One region of the Lysinibacillus sp. CNPSo 3705 genome, then DNA from elsewhere that is predicted to be linked to it. Evidence: riboswitches for the same ligand, from Rfam matches in the RefSeq annotation. Region 1 holds a riboswitch; the other holds the start of a gene.

Region 1 (4,397 bases):
CTCAGCCCAGTATTGGTTTGCATTGTAATCAGCAAACTTTGATACATCAACGTTTCCCGTTGTTGGCGGTGTTACTGGAGGTGTTGGCGTTGGTGTTGGTGTTGAAGCTGAGTAGTTTAAATAACTTGATGCTACATACCCCTTTGTCCCGTCATTTCTTTTCACAGGATACCAAACAAAATGGTTTTTCTTCGTTGATACTTCTTCATATTCAAAAGGACCCGTAATGGTAACAATTTCGCCTTCACGTAAAGTACCCATAGCAGGACTATCCTTAGTAGGTCTTGTCCTTAATGTTACATTAGTTGTTGTTGCACTAACTTTCTGATTTGTTTTAAAAAAATACTTTGATTTTGTTAATGGTACATCAAATTTATAGTTCATCGCTGAAAATTTAATATTTTCCCTGCTGTTAGAATCATATTGAAAATGTTCGCGTTTAAAAGGCAGCTCTGTTAAGTCTATTAATTCCAATTTCTCAATAATTCGGAGAATTCTTTCTTGATAGGCATTTGCATTTCTTTCATTAGTTGCTTGGACAATTGGACTATTTACTGGTTTAGTACCGTTATAAGCCATGATAGCGAAGTACCAATGTTCCAATACATCTCTTTCCCCACCGTTGATGCTAGGCAAATCCTTCCGCTTAAACATATCATCTAGAGTCTTTACACCAGCTTGAATATTATAGACAATATCGCTTTTTAGTCTATCTTGATCGTAGCCAGCTTGATTTGTAATTTGCATAATGCCAATTCCATTATCTGCTGTCACAATCGCTTCACCTTTACTATCGAAATGACGCCAATTTCCACTTTCACCTTCCGCTATTGCCTTCACAATTTCAGGTGGAACATCATAACTCAGTGCTGTTTCGGTTAACAAACAGTTCATTGTGGAATAATCAGGGTTTACATTCGATGCCGAATCATACTTACATGTATTTGCAATATTATTAGCTAATACATTTTTATCTATGTTTATAGATAGAGAGAGGGTACCAATGGCAATCACACTAATCAAAGGTTTCAATATCTTTTTCATATGTGATTATTACACTTCCTTTCATATTTTTTAAAGATAAAAGATTCAGATATATATTATCATAAACCCAATATTTGAGATAGGGGTAATAGTCAACATTCCCTTTATTTAACATTTTCAAGTGATAAATGATATCTCAAACATATATTGTTTAATTTTAATTCGGTGTAAATAGCGATTGTTGGATTTTTACTTTTTTGTGAAATAAGTAAGCTTCCTAAAGTCCATTGAAACAAGCCCAAGCAAAATCTATCACGCTCTGTAAGCTTTCTACGATTGTTGTTGTAAGCTGACTCAAAGTTGAAACAATTGAGTTACTTTTGGAATCTAAAAGCAACATACCAAAATGTCACCTTCGTACTTTAGTGGTATATAAAAAGAGGGAGGAATTGCCTCCCCTTATGTATGATGTTATAGGTATTGCTCTTAGCAAAAGAACCATCTTTCTTCGAAACATTCTATCAACCTCAATCAAACCTGCTAGTTCTAAATTCTGAATCAATGCACGAATTCTTCTCTCATTTCACAAACAACGTCAATTATCTCATTGTTGAATACAGTTGCAGGAGCATAACCAAACATCTTGCCTACGATATTTCAGATACACAACGAGCAAATTCAAATACACTTATAGGTAATGTATCATCCGTTGAGAAAAATTAGACCTTCTTCTCCCTCTCGATTGTATTGTAGAAGTGGTTTCTTACATGTATATCGCCCACAATATCTTTTAAGAAATTCCTTCGATTGAGATTCGTCAATATCTAGTAATTGTGTTACCTTAATACCATCTTGTTAGGTCAGTGTATATTGCTTAAATTCTGTAACTCTTTCTCATCTAAAAAATCTGCAATTGCAAATTTAAGCAACAAAAAACACCTCCTAGACTTTAACAGTCCAATGAGGTGTCATTACTTGAACACTATCCTAAATCAAACTTTATTCTAGAAATTAACTCATATACATAGAACGCTGATGATGAATCCATTTACGCATTGTTGTGAATAGTAATGCCATGAGAATAGTAATTAAAATACCTTTCACAATGTTAAATGGCAAAATACCAGCTACGATCATTTTATATAGTGAATCACCTACAACAGGCTCCATACCTAAAAAGTAAGTGTACATAGGTAAAAATACAACATAGTTAAGAATGCTCATTCCTACTGCCATTACAATTGTTCCAGCAGCTAAACCTCCGACAAGGCCTTTAACTGTTTTGGAGCGATTAAATACAAAGCTCACTGGTAGAATAAATAAAATACCTGTTGCAAAGTTCGCGATATGTCCTACCGGTACTCCCGTTGGCGTGCCTGAGAAAACCCAGTCCAACACATTTTTAAATAATTCTACTAAAATACCGGCTACAGGTCCCATAGTAATCGCCGCTAATAATGCTGGCATATCACTGAAGTCCACTTCCAAAAACGCTGGAAACGGCGGAATCGGGAAATTAAAAAGCATTAATAAAAACGAAATACTGCTCAGCATGCCAATCGTAATATACGATTGAAGTTTAACATTTTTCTTCATTGAAAACTCTCTCCTCTTTGCTGATTCAATCTCGCAAGAAGAAAGGTTACGACCTAATCGATCATCATCATGAAAAAACCCTTATGCAAAGAGCATAAGGGAGAATAGGCAAGATTAAAAAACGCCATTAATTAACTATTTTCTGAGCATACGCTGTGTGAAATCACATCGAAAAAACGCTCGTACATAGTTAAATTCATAACAATGAATGACGATCGTACCTCCATCTTCTCCCATCCAGACTTTAACTGTCGGCCTTGGAATCGCACCAAGTCAGCCATGCAAAAAAATATTTGCACAGGTCGCGGGCTGAAGAGCCTTTCGTAAATATGCGAGCTAATATGTCTTAAAGGAAACATTAGCGATTTACAACTCTATTACCGCCGGTCGGGATTTTCACCCTGCCCCGAAGATGAATCATTATTTTTTTGTTTCATAGCCTTACTATAATGAATTATTAGAGAAAAGTAAATAGCTTTGCTTAAAAAATTCCGATTAAACTTGTATGCTTTAAGCGCATGAAAAGAGCTTAAGTCCATATCCATCTCACCACCTATTGAGGTGAGAGACATTTCTGTACAGGATGCAGGATGCTTTGCTTTCGCTGCAATAATAAGAGCATTCACGCACATATAGTGGCGAGAATGCTCCAAAAAATTTCTTTAATTCTATTTTTGTTGTTAGGCTGTTTATGGCATATATCGTTTATTGGCTCCTACAGGCTTTGGCAAGAAGTTTTTTAAATCAAATCCTTCCCAGCTTTCCTGTACAACATTGTCTAGACGTATTTGTTGTTCAAAACTTGCAGCAGTAAGCATCATAGCTTCTATCATTTGAGTTGCACGAACAGTATCCATGGTCGTTAAATCAAGCGGCTCATCAAATGTAACAATAACACCTTCTGCTACTTCTTTCACACTGTATGTTATATTTTCCGGTACAACTGGAACGTATACATCATCATTTTTATTTCGCATAACGGTAAGCGCTTCTGTAACAGTGGAAAAAGTTTTACGAGTATCGGGTGATAAATATTCAGCTCCATTTTCATCTTTATATAAATAATAATTAAAATGATTTGCGCTTGTTAAGGTCATAGACTTACTTGGCTCTTCATCCTTAGAAAATTTGTAGGCTGTACCATCAGAATTTTCAAACTCAACATCTTTATACTCTGAATCTGAGAATGTATCCTGTAAAGTATCTAAATATTCTTTCGTATCTGCTGAAGCAACATCATAATCATTTTTCTTCGGCAAAACATGAACGAGTTTATCGCCCTTCTCCTTCAATTCTCCTTTATATGGATGATAGTTAGTAAAACCATTTGCTTTTTCATCAATTTGCGGCGCATACTTTTCATACATTTGTAATGTTGTAGGCTTTTTCTTCGGAAAATCAGTAGCTACTCGTTCATTTGGAATGATATACGTCATCGGCACGCTTTTCTTATCACGATTGGCCAAACCAATATGAAATACAACTGCATCTGTTAAATCTTCCGCATAAACAGATGATCGTAGAGACATGATCCTTGAATGTTCTGCTACGATGTTGTTGGATTCCATCATCTTATCATGGTTGATAGAGCTTTTCGCTACATGATCGTCTGGCGATATTGAATATTGAGAGGTTTCAGGCGCATTAGCCTGGTCTATTTTTGTATCATTATGATTTAGCAACGTCGAGCCTGTAAATACTGTTAAAGCGAAAACTGCTGCAACACTCATAAAAATTGGCCATTTATGAACTTTCTTCTTTGTTGCTGTCTCTGTACTTTCTTGTTGTGGAGGATTACCGTGTTGTTGCTCTTGTGC
Region 2 (4,397 bases), on a different contig from region 1:
AGCAGACATCGCTGCATCATAGCCTTTATTTCCTGATTTAGTCCCTGCACGCTCAATCGCTTGTTCAATACTTTCTGTAGTAACAATGCCAAAAATAACAGGTACATTTGTAGTTAGTGATACATTAGCAATTCCTTTTGCTGATTCATTACATACATAATCATAATGTGTTGTTGAGCCACGGATTACTGTACCTAATCCAATTATTGCATCATATTTCTTTGTTTCGGCTAACTGTTTTGCAATGAACGGAACTTCAAATGCACCAGGAACCCATGCGACATCGATAGAATTCTCATCCACACCATGTCGCTTTAAACCATCTAATGCACCGTCTAATAATTTGCTTGTAATAAATTCGTTGAAACGACCAACTACTACTGCTATTTTTAAATCCGTACCAATCAATTGTGCTTCAAATGTTTTAACCATTGTTCTTTTCTCCTTTTATATAGACATTTTATTTTCTTCCATTATTTGTTGACGACGATAAGTGGCCAATGCTTCTATGGAGATCATTTTTAAATGATGTAGCGCTGCATATTTAACAAGGTCATTAAAGCGAAGCATTTTGCCATTGTCCCCCATAATTTCACAAATAATGCCCGCAGGAATACTATGACAAAGCTTGGCCAAATCAATTGTAGCTTCTGTATGCCCTCTACGCTCTAATACACCATTTTCCTTTGCAACTAACGGGAATACATGACCGGGTCTACGAAAATCCGTAGCTTTCGCTTGTGGTTCTAGCATTTTTTGTATAGTCATTGCCCGTTCAAAGGCACTAATTCCAGTCGTTGTGTCTACATGATCAATACTAACGGTAAATGCCGTTTGATGATTATCTGTATTAATACTAACCATAGGCTTTAATGCTAATTTTTGTGCAAGCTCCTGTGAAATCGGCGTACAAATAAGACCTCTTCCATAAGTCGCCATAAAATTAATCGTTTCTGGGGTCATAAATTCCGCAAGTGCGAGTAAGTCCCCTTCGTTTTCTCGGTCCTCGTCATCTACTACAATAATCATCTTCCCTTGTTTTAAATCCTCTAATGCTTCTTCAATTGAATGTAGCAATATCGCCACCTCCAGCTCGTAAAATGTATTAGATCCATTATGCCTCGGCATAATTGCGTCTAAAATCTTGCAGATATTTGGACTCTACTAGAAGTTAAAACCCGTTTTTTGCTAAGAAGTCTCTTGAAATGGTTGGTGCTTCCTGTCCACGCTTAAGTTGATGCAAAATGTATTTTCCAACTAAATCGGTTTCAACATTGACGAGATCACCAATTTTTTTCATACCTAAAATAGTTTCCTTGTATGTGTGAGGTATCAGTGATACTGTGATACCGTTTTTCTCGACATGGAAGAGGGTTAAACTCGTTCCGTCGATTGTAATGGAGCCCTTTGGTATACAGTAGCTCGTTAACTCCTTCGATAGTTCAACATCAATATAGACTGCATTTGCTAATGGTCGCTTGCGCACTATTTTCCCTATCCCGTCTACATGTCCGGATACAAAATGACCACCGAAACGTCCATTAGCCGACATAGCGCGCTCTAAATTTACCGGATCTCCAACTACGAGCTGCTGTAAATTTGTTGCGCTCACTGTTTCAGGCATTACATCCATCGTTAGCTCTTGTTCATTAAAATGTATCACTGTTAAACAAACACCATTGACCGCTATACTGTCTCCGAGCTTTACATCCTCTACCATTTGCTTTGAAATTACGGTAATTTTCATACTTTGCCGATCACTTTGCATGGTTTTTACGGTACCAATATCCTCAACAATTCCTGTAAACATTTTTTCACCTGCTTTCAATCATTTAATAAATTTCCGTTCAAACAAAAAACCCCTTACATGAAAGGGGTTTGGGAGTTTATCTACATAAGACGTCAACAAATAAACCTTATGGATATAATATTTTTTCCATAGGCTGTCATCTCATCGTTCTTCTCCCATCCAGACTGTCACTGTCGGTTTTGGATTCGCACCAAATCAGCTTGCGCTCACGGACTTTGAATTTTTTCATCACCGCCGATTGGGAATTTCACCCTACCCCGAAGAACTACTGCTATTCAATTTTTTAGCTAAATAAAACAAAAACTACTTCCCGCTATAAAATGGGAAGTAGTTAACATAAAAGCATACTCAAAGAAACCTTATAAACTCAAGCGAATTTAAAAAGCTCATACTTTTACCCTTCTCCCATCCAGACTATAACTGTCGGTTTTGGATTTGCACCAAATCAGCTTGCGCTCACGGACTTTGAATTTCTTCATCACCGCCGATTGGGAATTTCACCCTACCCTGAAGGATATTTTTATTTAGCTATTTCTAACGATAACACTATTTTATTTTATTATCCAGATAATTCTTAATAGAAATTTTTTTCTCTACCTAATTTCGCTTTCATAAATTTGTACTAACGTTGGTTTTTTTCTTAAATGAAGGAACCTCTAGTCATTTAGCACGTTACTTTATAATGGCATTTTTTTATCTGCTTAACATTAACAATGAACGCAACGAATATGATTAGATTCCCTTCTCACATTGGAGGTTTTTTTATTGCAAACCATCTTGAAAAAAAAATCGTTTAACAAAGTCATATTTTATACTTTTATCGCAATTTGCTTTATCGCTTCTGTTTTTTTCGTTTATCACAATGAAGGATTTTATGACCGTCCAATTGCAGAAGTTATAAAAACAGAATTAAAAGAATCAAATCTTGTAACGGATATGTATGAAAATGATGATCATTTATATACTCAGCAAATTACAGCTGTATTAAAAAATGGTGAAAAAAAAGGTAAGCTTATTCATTTTACCAATGAGTATTCAGCATCTGGAGCCTTTGATCAAGAGTACCATGTTGGACATAAATTATTTGTTTCTATAAAAGCAAATACAAACGAAAATGGAGATTTAACTGGGACAATTTTAGACGTAAAACGTGATCAGTTTGTCTTGATAGTGGCGTGGATTTTTATCGTTGCTTTGCTGATTGTTGGGAAAAGACAAGGGTTATTTTCTATCATCAGTTTAGTTGTAAATTCTCTTGTCTTATCCTACGCTTTAGATTTATATATACATTCCAATATAAATTTGATAGTTATTAGCGGGGCATGTGTTCTTTTATTTACAGTCATTTCTTTAATTCTCATTAACGGCTTGAACGAGAAAACATATGCGGGGATTGTTGCAACACTTATTGGAACATTTATTTCGTTATTGATTAGCGCTTTAGTTTTGTGGATCACAAACGAGAACGGAATTCGATATGAAGAGATGCAATTTTTAACGCGCCCATATCGAGTAATTTTTATGGCTGGGTTATTTATTGGAGCACTAGGAGCTGTAATGGATGTCTCCATCACAATGGCTTCTTCAATGTTCGCTTTATTTGAGCAAAACCAAGATCTATCTGACCAAGCACTGAAAACCTCAGGAATTGATATCGGGAAAGACATTATGGGAACGATTACAAGTATTTTGTTTTTTGTTTATATTTGTGGCTCAATCCCTATGTTGATTTTATATTTGAAAAACTCTTATCCATTGGGGCAAACACTTTCCATGAACCTTTCATTAGAATTAGCGAGAGCCCTAGCAGGGGGAATCGGTGTTGTCTTAACGATTCCGATCAGTTTATACACTTCTATTTTTTTCATTAATCGAAAGAGGGCAAAATAATGAATGTATTAGTATGGTTAACGGCCATTTTATTCATATTAATGATTGTTATTGGTGGGAAAAAAGGTGTACGTTCTTTTCTATCTTTATTTTTAAACTTTGGAGTGCTCTTTATAACTATCTTTTTAATGACCAGTCAGAAAAATAGCCCGATTTTATTAACGCTCATTGCCTGTACCGTCATTAGCTGGATTAGCTTATTTTTTATTAATGAAATGAGCAGTAAAACGGTAACTGCATTCATTTCTACAATGATTACGATTGTAATTTTATTACTATTCATTGTTTTTGTAACGGAGAAATCAATGATTCGTGGATTCGGGGAAGAATCCTCTGAGGAAATTAGCATATTTTCCCTTTATATTGGCGTCAATTTTGTGCAAATTGGCGCTTCCGTTATTATTATGAGTACGATTGGGGCAATTTTGGATGTTGCTATTTCCATTGCTACTTCCATGCATGAGATTCTTCATCATAATCCTTTCATTAGCAGAAAAAAATTATTTACATCAGGTTTAAGCATTGGAAGGGACATTTTAGGTACAGATACAAATACATTATTTTTCGCCTTCTTTGGTGGTTATTTAAGCTTGTTCATATGGTTTAAAGATTTATCTTATTCAATTGGCGAAATCATTAATTCTAAAGTATTTACCACTGAACTTATTATGATATTTTGCGCAGGCATTGGCATCGC

Evidence for each region. A riboswitch is a leader RNA that binds a small molecule or an ion and turns the genes downstream of it on or off. The one in region 1 is predicted to bind FMN.
Region 2: another riboswitch for FMN. It lies ahead of ribE (riboflavin synthase); the one in region 1 lies ahead of PVA17_RS04215 (ECF transporter S component).

Annotation. Positions count from the first base shown of each region.
Region 1 covers NZ_JAQZSD010000007.1:29,293-33,689, forward strand. The annotation lists gene PVA17_RS04210 (SH3 domain-containing protein) at 1-1,044, opposite strand, end outside; gene PVA17_RS04215 (ECF transporter S component) at 1,996-2,580, opposite strand; FMN riboswitch at 2,802-2,998, opposite strand; gene PVA17_RS04220 (RNA polymerase subunit sigma) at 3,270-4,397, opposite strand, start outside.
Region 2 covers NZ_JAQZSD010000006.1:82,989-87,385, forward strand. The annotation lists gene ribH (6,7-dimethyl-8-ribityllumazine synthase) at 1-432, opposite strand, end outside; partial or broken gene ribB (3,4-dihydroxy-2-butanone-4-phosphate synthase) at 484-1,077, opposite strand; gene ribE (riboflavin synthase) at 1,172-1,810, opposite strand; FMN riboswitch at 1,954-2,079, opposite strand; FMN riboswitch at 2,204-2,329, opposite strand; gene PVA17_RS03980 (YibE/F family protein) at 2,576-3,700, shown strand; gene PVA17_RS03985 (YibE/F family protein) at 3,700-4,397, shown strand, end outside.